Phyllobacterium zundukense: one gene and its partner. The protein of the gene in region 1 binds, or shares a complex with, the protein of each later gene. Links are inferred from orthologs where the notes say so. Each region holds a gene or a part of one and is shown in the gene's direction. Other genes may lie near its edges.

The links.
Region 2: the proteins of N8E88_RS29770 (region 1) and dnaG are in contact, whole or in part, in a crystal structure (PDB 2R6A), measured with the Geobacillus stearothermophilus proteins. The link is inferred for Phyllobacterium zundukense from one-to-one orthologs. Residues at the interface, in WP_033016901.1 of Geobacillus stearothermophilus: Ser13, Glu15, Ala16, Gln18, Glu91, Leu92, Asp94, Ala95, Val96, Pro97, Thr98, Ala99, Ala100, Asn101, Tyr104, Tyr105, Ile108; in WP_049624496.1 of Geobacillus stearothermophilus: Lys456, Leu457, Leu458, Pro459, Ala460, Asn463, Ala464, Leu467, Leu535, Leu536, Ile537, Ala538, Gln544, Glu545, Asp548, Tyr549, His552.

Annotation. Positions count from the first base shown.
Region 1 is NZ_CP104973.1:3,534,901-3,540,981, forward strand. The notes cover bases 1,218-4,090. They hold N8E88_RS29770 (replicative DNA helicase), read left to right. Parts: upstream 1,218-1,843; coding sequence 1,844-3,337; downstream 3,338-4,090. Other genes in these bases: alr (alanine racemase), read left to right, coding at 3,342-4,090. Outside these bases: rplI (50S ribosomal protein L9), read left to right, coding at 1-97; more of alr, read left to right, coding at 4,091-4,508; DNA repair protein RadA, read left to right, coding at 4,508-5,908; N8E88_RS29785 (CvpA family protein), read left to right, coding at 5,950-6,081. UniProt on the Escherichia coli protein: The main replicative DNA helicase, it participates in initiation and elongation during chromosome replication. Travels ahead of the DNA replisome, separating dsDNA into templates for DNA synthesis.
Region 2 is NZ_CP104973.1:2,249,003-2,255,203, forward strand. The notes cover bases 1,940-4,932. They hold dnaG (DNA primase), read left to right. Parts: upstream 1,940-2,454; coding sequence 2,455-4,410; downstream 4,411-4,932. Other genes in these bases: N8E88_RS23440 (Na/Pi cotransporter family protein), read right to left, coding at 1,940-2,087. Outside these bases: N8E88_RS23430 (GNAT family N-acetyltransferase), read right to left, coding at 1-80; N8E88_RS23435 (hypothetical protein), read left to right, coding at 177-341; more of N8E88_RS23440, read right to left, coding at 417-1,939. UniProt on the Escherichia coli protein: RNA polymerase that catalyzes the synthesis of short RNA molecules used as primers for DNA polymerase during DNA replication.

The DNA of each region.
Region 1 (6,081 bases):
AGATCTTACCTCCGCCGAGGCGATCTACGGTATCGAAGAAGTTCCGCTTGCGGACGAATTCTTCGACGAGGACGAAGAAGGCGAAGAAAACGCCTGATCTTTCTTCGATAGATCATTCTTTCGAATGATCTCATCAACATTTTGAAAGTACCCGGCAGCAGTGCCGGGTATTTTTTTGCTTTTCAGGAACAAAAAAACGATTAGATTTGTTTGTCTTACCACGCCCGACCACGGCTCACCTCGAGCCTGCTAATGGCCGAGCTCTATCGTCAATGATGGAGATTGTTCATGAATGCCATACTAAAAGCCGCGCTCTCGCGGATGATCTACACTGGCACTTTGGTTATCACAGACTCTTCCGGTAAATCTCAAACCTTCGGTGATGGAACCGGAGAGCAATTCGCCTTTCGCATCAACAGCGCAGCGGCCGAACGAAAGATCGCTTTCGACCCATCGCTACACTTCCCGGAAGCCTATATGAACGGCGATATCGACGTTCTCGAAGGCGATATTTATGACGTCCTGAAGATCATTTTCGAGAATACCGGGGCGACTGTCGCCAAGGAACCCTGGATGTTGGCGATCGAAGGCATACGCCGTGCCACCCGCCGCCTGCATCAGATGAATACGCTGACTCGCGCTTCCAGCAACGTCCAGCGCCACTATGACCTGTCTGAAGACCTCTACAGGTTGTTCCTCGATACGGACATGCAATATTCCTGTGCCTACTTCGAACGGCCGGATGCAACGCTGGAAGAAGCACAACTGGCGAAGAAGCGTCACATCGCAGCGAAACTGCTGTTGAAAAAGGGGCACAAGACGCTCGATATTGGTTGCGGCTGGGGCGGACTCGGAATCTACCTCGCCAAGCACCTCGAAGCCAATGTGACCGGTGTAACGCTGTCGCAAGAGCAATTCGGTATCGCCAACAAGCGCGCATTCGAAGAAGGCCTGACGGGAAAAGCGCAATTCACCCTTCAGGACTATAGAACGATCGAAGAGAGCTTCGACCGCATCGTGTCGGTCGGCATGTTCGAACATGTCGGTATCGGGCACTTCCCGGAATATTTCCAGCATACCGCACGGCTTTTGAAGAAGGACGGTGTATTCCTCCTGCATTCCATCGGCCGCTCGGATGGCCCCTCCTATACGAACGCCTTCATCCAGAAATACATATTCCCGGGCGGTTATATTCCGGCACTCTCGGAAGTGCTGCCGCACATCGAAAAGGCTGGTCTCGTTGTCACCGATATCGAGATTCTCCGGCTGCACTACGCGGACACCCTGCGTATCTGGCGCGAACGATTCATGGCGAGATCGCGAGAAGGCCAAGGCGATCTACGATGAACGGTTCTGCCGCATGTGGGAGTTCTATCTTGCGGCTTCGGAAGCGGCGTTCCGCTGGCAAAACCTGGTCGTGTTCCAGATCCAGCTCGCACACCGGCAGGAAGCCGTGCCCCTAACCCGGAACTATATCGAGAAGGAAGAAAAGCGGCTGAAGCGGCTTGAATGCGAACGGAGCTCCGCCAATAGCCAGGTGGAGACCAAGGAATCAGTCGCCGGGCGGTAAGTCCGACGACAGACTACCCCCTAACATCAAAAACCATCCGCAGGGCGATTTGCGGATGGATTTTTTGTGTTTTCCACTGCGCCCAAATTGCGACATTGAGCGTTGCGGGTATACACTGTCATCTGCGAATCACGCGCCAAATCGGTGGCTCTGAGTCAAGCTGTAACATCCTGTTTTGTACTTCTTGCTGTGGACGGAAATGTATAGTCCGCCTCCGCATTGCGTCGTTAAAAACGCCGTGGCCATGTTGATCGAGGAACAGGAAAATTTGAAATGGCTGAAGCTACGGTACGCAAGATCAACGAGGCTCAAGGAGCGCTTTACCGCGAGGCCCCTAACAATATAGAGGCTGAACAGGCCCTGTTGGGTGCCATTCTCGTCAACAATGACGCGTTTTACCGGGTTTCCGACTTTCTGAAACCGACCCATTTCAACGAACCGCTACATCGCAAGATCTTCGAAGTCGCTTCCGATATGATTCGCATGGGAAAGATGGCGAATCCGGTGACGCTGAAGACATTCATGCCCGCTGACGCCAAAATCGGCGAAATGACGGTGATGCAATATCTCGCCCGCCTCGCTGCAGAGGCGGTAACGATCATCAATGCCGAGGACTATGGCCGGGCGATCTACGATCTTGCCACGCGCCGGGCTTTGATCACTATCGGCGAAGACATGGTCAACATAGCCTACGACGCCCCGGTTGATGTGGCGCCGCAGGGCCAGATCGAAGATGCGGAGCGACGCCTGTTCGAACTCGCCGAAACCGGCCGCTACGATGGCGGATTTCAGACATTCACCGATGCAGTCAAGACTGCCGTCGACATGGCCAACGCGGCGTTCATGCGTGACGGTCACTTGTCCGGCATTTCGACAGGCATTCGTGCGCTCGATGCGCGCATGGGCGGCCTCCAACCATCTGACCTGATTGTCCTCGCAGGACGCCCCGGTATGGGCAAGACCTCGCTTGCGACGAATATCGCATTCAACATTGCCGCCGCCTATGAGCCCGAACAGCTCGCTGATGGCACGTTCAAAGCCAAGAACGGCGGCGTGGTCGGCTTTTTCTCGCTCGAAATGTCGTCGGAACAGCTGGCAACCCGTATCATTTCCGAGCAATCGGAGATCAGTTCCTCGAAAATCCGTCGCGGCGAGATCAGCGAAGCCGATTTCGAAAAGCTTGTCGCCTGTTCACAGCACATGCAGAAAGTGCCGCTTTATATCGATCAGACCGGCGGTATTTCTATCGCCCAGCTTGCAGCGCGAGCGCGGCGCCTGAAGCGCCAGCGCGGGCTGGACGTCCTGGTCATCGATTATATTCAGCTCATGCAAGGGTCGTCAAAGCGCGCATCGGAAAACCGTGTGCAGGAAATTACCGAAATCACCACCGGCCTGAAAGCGCTTGGCAAGGAATTGAACACGCCGATCATCGCCCTCTCCCAGCTGTCGCGTCAGGTGGAAAGCCGTGAAGACAAGCATCCGCAACTTTCCGACTTGCGTGAATCCGGTTCGATCGAGCAGGACGCGGACGTTGTGCTTTTCGTCTATCGCGACGAATATTACATCAAGAACAAGGAACCCAAGGTCGGGACGGAAGAGCATTTCAAGTGGCAGGCCGATCTCAACGAGGCTACGGGCAAGGCGGAAGTCATCGTCGCCAAGCAACGTCACGGCCCGACAGGCACGGTAAGACTGGCGTTCCAGGCGGAATTTACCCGCTTTACCGATCTTGCCGAAGATCCGCATCTTCCTGAACGGTTCGAGTGAACCTTTGACTGCCAAAAAGCCCCAGATCACTACGGCCGGCGCAGATCCCCGGTTAGCCGGGGGGCGGTTGACCATCGATCTCGATGCGCTCGCCGCCAATTGGCTATTTCTCGCTAAAAAGTCGAAACCCGCAGAGACCAGTGCCGTCGTCAAGGCCGACGCGTACGGCCTCGGCATTGTCCATGTCGTTCCGGCGTTATGGCAGGCTGGATGCCGCACATTCTTTGTCGCACTGGCCGAGGAAGGTCTACGGGTAAAAGCTGTCGCACCCGATGCGCGGGTGCTTGTGCTCAACGGGTTTTTTGCCGAGGCATTCGAAACTTATGGCCAATCGGATCTCATTCCCGTTCTTGGCTCGATCCATGAACTCGATTTGTGGAAGAGCCTGAATGCCCGTCGAAAGGACAAGCTTCCCTTTGCGCTGCATGTGGACACCGGTATGAACCGTCTCGGCCTTAGCCTGACTGAAGCCTTGGCCTTTGCGGCCGATATGCGGGACCAAAAACCGGTTCTACTGATGACGCATCTCGCTACGGCTGACGAGCAGGCGCATGCGTTAAACCTAAAGCAAATTGAATCATTTCAAAAACTTCGCGGGGCTTTTGCAGGAATTGAATCCAGCATCGCAAATTCCCCCGGCATTTTTCACGCGCGTATAGGTGAATATGAACTCAGCCGACCCGGCGTTGCCATGTATGGCGGTGAACCACTTTCGTCCGCCGCCAATCCCATGCGCCGTGTGGTGACGCTGGAAGCACGCGTTGTACAGATCCGCACCGGACTAAAGGGCGAGACCGTGGGTTATGGCGCTACCACGACGCTTGAACGCGACACGCGTATTGCGGTTTGCTCGGCAGGCTATGCGGATGGTTATCTTCGTTCTGCATCGGGCAGCGGTGTGCCGTTGCGCGCCGCCGTACCCAATGGCGGCGTTGGCTTTGTTGCCGGGAGCAAAGTTCCAATTATTGGTCGTGTCACCATGGATCTGACGTCATTCGATATCACTGATCTTCCAGTGGATACCGTTAGCCCGGGAGACTTCATCGAACTCTTCGGCCACAACATTGCGTTGGACGACGCTGCCCGCGCCGCTGGAACGATCGGATATGAGTTGCTTACCAGCCTTGGGAATCGCTATCACCGGCGCTATCTCAAATCCGAAAGTAATTGATGGCAAAGCCAAGAATTCAATTTATCTGTCAGAACTGCGGTGCGGTGCATACCCGTTGGGCCGGCAAGTGCGATGAGTGCGGCGAGTGGAACACGCTCGTTGAGGAAGGCACGGCTGGCGGCATCGGCAGCGGACCTGGCAAGCTATCGTCGCGAAAAGGCCGCGCAGTAGCGCTGACCACACTTTCCGGCGAAATCGAGGATGCACCGCGCATCCAGTCAGGAATCGGCGAACTGGATCGTGTGACCGGCGGGGGATTCGTCCGCGGTTCGGCGATCCTCATCGGCGGCGATCCCGGAATCGGCAAATCGACATTGCTGACGCAGGCTGCGGCTGCCCTCGCCCGCCAGGGTCACCGCGTCGTTTACGTTTCAGGTGAAGAGGCAGTGGCGCAAATCAGGCTACGCGCGCAGCGATTGCATGCTGCCGACACCGACGTGCTGCTCGCGGCCGAAACCAATGTCGAAGACATCCTGGCCACCATCTCCGATTCGAAGCGGCCAGATTTGATCATAATTGATTCGATCCAGACATTGTGGACAGACGCCGCCGATTCTGCCCCCGGAACAGTGACGCAGGTGCGTGCCGGCGCCCAAGCCATGATCCGCTATGCCAAGCAGACTGGCGCGGCAGTTGTTCTGGTGGGGCACGTGACAAAGGAGGGTCAGATCGCCGGGCCTCGCGTGATCGAGCATATGGTCGATGCGGTGCTCTATTTCGAAGGCGAAGGCGGCCATCATTACCGCATCTTGAGGACTGTAAAGAACCGTTTTGGCCCGACGGACGAGATCGGCGTGTTCGAAATGTCAGACAAGGGATTGCGCGAAGTCGCCAATCCTTCCGAGCTTTTCCTGGGTGAACGCAACGAAAAGTCGCCGGGAGCTGCGGTTTTTGCAGGCATGGAGGGCACGCGTCCGATACTGGTCGAAATCCAGGCGCTGGTTGCGCCCTCGACACTTGGCACGCCGCGCCGTGCGGTTGTCGGATGGGATGGAAACCGGCTGTCAATGATTCTCGCCGTACTCGAAGCGCATTGCGGCGTAAGGTTCGGTCAGCACGACGTTTATTTGAATGTGGCCGGCGGATATCGAATAACCGAGCCCGCAGCGGACCTTGCAGTTGCATCTGCACTGGTTTCCTCAATTGCCGGTATTGCCCTTCCCGCAGATTGCGTCTATTTCGGCGAAGTCAGTTTATCTGGTGCGGTTCGCCCGGTGGCGCATGCTGTGCAGAGGCTGAAGGAGGCAGATAAGCTTGGGTTCAAGCAGGCTGTTCTTCCCAAGGGAAGCAACGATGTGGCAAAGAACGGCAATGCTCGTCTGACAGAAACCGCTTCGCTGCCGGACCTAGTGGCCCGGATTGCGGCATCGGGACCTGACAAGAGACAACGCGACGACTGACCAGATAGTATTGGCCAGACTGAATATGGGGACGAACTTAAATGCCAATAACGTTGCTTGACGGAATTCTATTGGGCATCACTCTCGTTTCGGCGGTTTTGGCCATGGTGCGCGGCTTTTCGCGCGAAGTCTTGTCGGTGGTTTCCTGGGCAGCCGCGGCCGCAGCCGCATAT
Region 2 (6,201 bases), 1.3 Mb from region 1 along the record:
ATTTCCGTCGCGTAGTCAGGAATGAAATAGTCCAGATAAGCCGCGTATTCATCGGCACGCATCGGTCTTAGCGAAATCATCACGCTCATTTCCCGTTTTGTTGATTTGTAGTTCGGCGCTCCGCTGGAACTCGAATGACTTTGCGGCGTTCATTTATCATAAAAACGGAGGCTGAAATGAAAGAACAAACCTGGTCGACTATTATTGGAATGCTGGCTGGATTGTCAGTTGGCGCGGGTGTTGGCGAAGCAATCATGGGCAATGTACTTCTTGGACTTCTGATCGGTACCGCCATGGGCGCTTTCATTGGGTCCAACAGTCACATTCATCGCGATTATTAGACACGAAATACACTGGCACAAGTGAGATCATCTGAGCGTTTCGCTGGATGTTGCGCCGACGGTCGCCCTTGACGGTCAGCTGTGCAAAGCGCGCAAACGTGTGGTGTTCAAAAGGCCCTGTTCTTCGAGGACGGGATACGCCATGGCTGCCAGCAGCGAATTGACCTGTTTCAAATCGCGGATCGTGTCGAGGTGAATCGAGCTCGTCTCGACGCTTCGGGTCGTGCCTTCACGCAGGCGGCGGAAGTGCCGCTCGCTGCTCTGCTTTTCAAGATCGCGCAAGTGGTCTTTTTCAAGCACCAGTTGATGGGCCGTTTCGCGATCACGTGAGACGAGCACATTAAACGCCATACGCGCGTTGGTGAGCACCTTGGCGTGGAAGTTGCTGAGTTCCAGCCAGCCTTCGTCGGTGAATTTGAGTTTCCGGTCCATCTTCTTCTGCACCAGCGCCAGCATGTTGCGGACGATGATGTCGCCGACCTGTTCCAGCTTTACGCATGCGCCAAGCAGCTCCCGGGCGCGTGCGACTTCAAAGTCGCTCAGAGGCTTGGTCGTCAGCTTGGCAAGGTAGAGTTTGATGGCCGCATGCTTGCGGTCGACCTTGTCATCAAGGCCGGACAATTCGTCGATACGCTCCTGAACAGGATTCTCGTAGAGCCCGATGATTCCGCGCAACATAATCTCGACAGTTTCGCAAACGCGGACGGTTTCGCGGGTGGCATTGGCGAGCGCAAGGCTCGGGGTATCGAGAACGCTTTCGTCCAAGGCGCTGAGTTCCGCGTGATCGAGCGATTTTGGCTGTTCGACCGGAACATTGAGCGCGACGACGGCCTTGGTTACCTTGAGGACAAGCGCGGAAAGCGGAACGCCAGCAAGCAAGATGATGATGTTGAAGAGGATGTGGCCATTGATGACCTGATCAGCTGGTGCGGAGCCAAGGAAGGTCACAGATGGTTTGAACGACAGATAAAGGATCAGGATAACGATGGAACCGGCTCCGCGCATCAGCAGATTGCCCATCGGCACGATACGCGTCTGCGGGGCGGCATTGCGGGTCAAAAGCGGTGCGATGAAGGACGAGCCAAGGTTCACGCCAAAAATCATCACGATACCAAGTTCTGGCTGGATGAGTCCACGCGAGGCAAATGTCACCAGGAGCAATACGGCGGCGATGCTTGAGTGGAATAGCCATGTCATGATCGCTGCAATCAGGAATGCGGTAACGGGATCGGTATTCAAATAGCCGACGATCACCGGCAGCAGTTCACTGTTGCGCAAAGGTTCTGTTGCCTGGCCGGTCATTTCGAGCGAAAGCACGAGAAGGCCGATGCCGACAAGGATACGGCCCACCTGCCGCCAGTTGCTTCGTTCGGTCGCCATGAAAATAACGGTTCCTGCCACCAGGCAGAGCGGTACCAGCAATGTCAGGTCGAAGCTCAGGATCTTGACGACGAGCGCTGACCCAACTTCGGCGCCCCTCACGGCCATGAGCCCGGCAATGCCGCTGACAAAGCCTGATCCCACGAAGGAGCCGACCAGAAGACTGACCGCCGTCGAGCTCTGCAGCGCGATGGAAAGCATCAGTCCCCACAGGACGGCGAGAACAGGATTGTGCAGTACGCCGCGCAAGCTTTGGCGCATGCGCTCGCCATAGGCTCGCTCTACGCCGGTGCGAACCATGCGTGTTGCCCAGAGCAAGAGCGCCACGGCGCCTGCCAGATGCAACAAAATTGCGGAACCGTTCACTTGTGATGATCCTGTCGGGTACGGAAAAAACGGTAATGCAACTACACGATTTTAGTTGCAATTTATTAAGATAACATATCAATCAAAAAGGGAAAAAAATATGTTCCGGCTAAGAAAAAATGTGTCGCTTTTGGCATATTATAACAATTTTATGACAGTTCTGAATCCGCCAGGTGATCATTTGCCGGCTTTGTAAAGGCCGAAGCTCGTCGATGGGCCGTTCGACGCGATGAGCAGGGGATGATGTGCTTGCCGGACTTCCGTCGTGTTCCTATTTAATGCAATATGGTTCAGAGCCTGATAAATGGAGTTTCAGGCTGCCAAGACCGACTTTCCGAAGCGCCAATTTTGAAGAACGAAGAGCCGCATGCGATTTCCGCCGTCCTTTCTCGATGAGATCAGGGAGCGTGTACCGATCTCCAGCGTGATCGGGACGCGCGTTTCGTTCGACCGGAAAAAGACTAACGCCCCGAAGGGGGACTTCTGGGCCTGCTGTCCATTCCACGGGGAGAAATCGCCGAGCTTCCACTGTGAAGACCGCAAGGGCCGCTACCATTGTTTCGGCTGCGGCGTTACCGGCGACCATTTCCGTTTTCTAACCGAGCTCGAAGGGTTGAGTTTCCCCGAGGCCGTACAGCGTGTTGCCGACATGGCCGGAGTGCCGATGCCGGCGCGCGACGCCGAAATGGAAATACGCGAGGCGAAGCGCGCGACGCTTTATGACGTCATGGAAATGGCGACCAAGTTTTTCGAGGAACAGCTGCAGGCGGCGGGAGGAGCAAAGGCCCGTGCTTATCTGCGAGAGCGGGGCTTGAGCGCTGCGACGCAGCATTCTTATCGTCTGGGTTATGCGCCGGAGAGCCGCAACGCGCTGAAGGAACATCTGGCCTCAAAGAATGCCACCAAGGAGCAGATCGAGGCCGGCGGACTGGTGGTCTATGGCGACGACAAGCCGGTGTCGTTTGATCGTTTCCGTGATCGCATCATGTTTCCGATCGAGGATTTGCGGGGCCGTATCATTGCCTTTGGCGGGCGGGCGCTGGCGCCCAATGCCATCGCAAAATACATGAATTCCAACGAGACCGAACTCTTCCACAAGGGCAAAATTCTTTTTAACGCCCTGCGTGCCAGAAAGGCGGCGCAACCGCAGGCCGGCCAGCCGGCAAAGGCCGTCATTGCCGTCGAAGGCTATATGGATGTCATTGCCTTGGCGCAGGCCGGCTTCCCCCAGGCCGTCGCGCCGCTCGGAACCGCATTGACGGAAGATCAGCTCGATCTCCTGTGGCGCATGTCGCCAGAGCCTATACTTTGTTTCGATGGCGACAATGCGGGGATCAAGGCCGCGCACCGCGCGATCGATCTGGCTCTGCCCGCGTTGAAGCCCGGCTTCTCCCTGCGTTTTGCTGTTCTGCCGGAAGGCAAGGACCCTGACGATCTGGTCAAGAGTTCCGGTCCACAGGCTTTCCAGGCTGTACTCGATGATGCACGACCGCTTGCCGACATGCTGTGGACGCGCGAAACGGCGAGCGGCGTCTTCGACACGCCGGAGCGGCGCGCCGAACTTGAAGCACGCCTTAAGCAGATGACGGCGCTGATCGGCGACGAGAATGTGCGCCGCCACTATGCACAGGATGTGCGTGAGCGTATCCAGCAGTTCTTCGGTTCGAACCAGCGCAGCAACAATAACGCACGCGGCAACAACCAGAACAGTTTCGGCCAGCAGAATGGTTATGGCCAACGGGGCAGGGGCGCAGCCAGTGGCCGTTTTGCGGTTTCCGACAGTCTGGCGCGTTCAGTTTTGGTCAAGACCACGTCGGCGGCCCCTCCCTTGCGCGAGACCGCAATCCTGATGACATTGTTCAATCATCCGCGGTTGATCGAGGAGGATTTCGAAACCGTGGTGCGGCTTGAATTCAGCCATCCGGACCTCAAGCGGTTTCATGCGGCCATGCTCAACGCAATGGCCGAGCATCATGTCGCCAACGGGACAGAGATGCGCAAGGCGATGGTCGATACCAATCATGGCGCTTTGATTGAAGCGCTGGAAGCATTGACGCGCCGTGCGCGCATGTGGACCGCGACGGCGGAAGCGGCAGAAGAAGATGCTTTGGAGGCGCTAAAGCAGGCGATTCACTTGCATCAACGCGCAAGCACACTACATAAAGAGCTGAAAGTAGCTGAAACCGCCTTGGCGAGCGAAGCCACCGATGAAAACCTTAACCGGCTCCTCGATATTCAGAATGATATTCGCAATGCGCAGGCAACTGAGGCGCTGATCGAAGGGTTCGGAATACCGTCAGGGCGATCGGGCAAGGGGTTTTGACCGAATTGATTCGCTTTTTTTCCCACGAATCAGTTGAGTCGGGGTTGACGTGGGTCAATAATGACGGAATCAGAGTGCGCGAATTAAAGATATTTCGTTGATGTTTGCGGGTAAAGCGAAAAAACCGGCAAATTCGGCAGATATGTAAGCGTGTCGGAATAACAGGGTTAATCCGCCATTAACAGGATTTCGGCTAGTCGATCATTATACCTTGATGGTGTAGGGGAACCGGTGCGCTGCCGCGCTCGTTGTTTTCATGCATGAACAAAGCGCCCATCAGGGGAACAAAGCGAACACCGCTTGGAGATATAGAATATGGCAACGAAGGCAAAGGAAAACGAAGAAGTAGAAGTCGAGCGCGAAGGCGCGCCAGACGGACCGCTTCTCGACCTTTCCGATGACGCTGTCAAGAAGATGATCAAGCTCGCGAAAAAACGCGGCTATGTCACGATGGACGAACTCAATGCAGTTCTGCCATCCGAAGAGGTCACTTCCGAACAGATCGAAGACACCATGGCCATGTTGAGTGACATGGGCATCAACGTTGTCGAAGATGACGAGCAGGACGCTGACGCCGAAGAAACAGACAACAGCGCCGACGAGGAAAGCGATGCCCGCGAACTTGCGGAGTCGACTGGGACTGCCGTAGCGCCCACGACCACCAAAAAGGAACCGACCGATCGCACCGACGATCCTGTCCGCATGTATCTGCGCGAGATGGGCACGGTCGAACTGTTGTCGCGCGAAGGCGAAATCGCCATTGCCAAGCGCATCGAGGCGGGTCGCGAAACCATGATCTCGGGTCTCTGCGAAAGCCCACTGACCTTCCAGGCGATCATCATCTGGCGCGAGGATCTGAACGAGTCGAAGATCCTGCTGCGTGAAATCATCGACCTTGAAACGACCTATGCGGGGCCGGAAGCCAAACAGGCTCCGGTGATCGAACGCGTCGAAGAAGAGAAGCCGGCTGCGGCCAATGATCGGATGCGCAGCCGCCGCGACGATGACGATATCACCAATGTCGGCGGTGATACGCCCGTCGAAGAAGATGACGACGAGGATGATGAGGCAAATCTGTCGCTTGCCGCGATGGAAGCCGAGTTGCGTCCGCAGGTCATGGAAACCCTCGACGTTATTGCCGATACCTACAAGAAGCTGCGCAAGTTGCAGGACCAGCAGGTGGAAAACCGCCTTGCTGCTTCCGGATCGCTATCACCGAGTCAGGAGCGCCGCTACAAGGAACTCAAGGATCAGCTGATCAAGGCGGTCAAGTCGCTATCACTGAACCAGAACCGTATCGAAGCCCTGGTCGCCCAGCTTTACGACATCAACAAGCGTCTCGTTCAGAACGAAGGGCGCCTGCTGCGTCTTGCCGAATCTTATGGGGTACGCCGCGAGGACTTCCTCAAGGAATATCAGGGTAACGAGCTCGATCCGAACTGGTTGAAGGCTGTTTCCAATCTGACGACGCGCGGCTGGAAGGAATATACCAAGAACGAAAAAGAGACGATCAAGAACCTGCGCACGGAAATTCAGAACATGGCGCAAGAAACCGCCATTTCGATCTCGGAATTCCGCCGCATCGTCAATCAGGTGCAGAAAGGCGAACGTGAAGCTGCGCTCGCCAAGAAGGAAATGGTCGAGGCAAACCTGCGTCTCGTTATTTCCATCGCCAAGAAATATACCAACCGCGGTTTGCAGTTCCTCGATCTGATCCAGGAGGGCAATATCGGCCTGATGAAGGCGGTGGACAAATTCGAATACCGTCGCGGTTACAAGTTCTCGACCTAT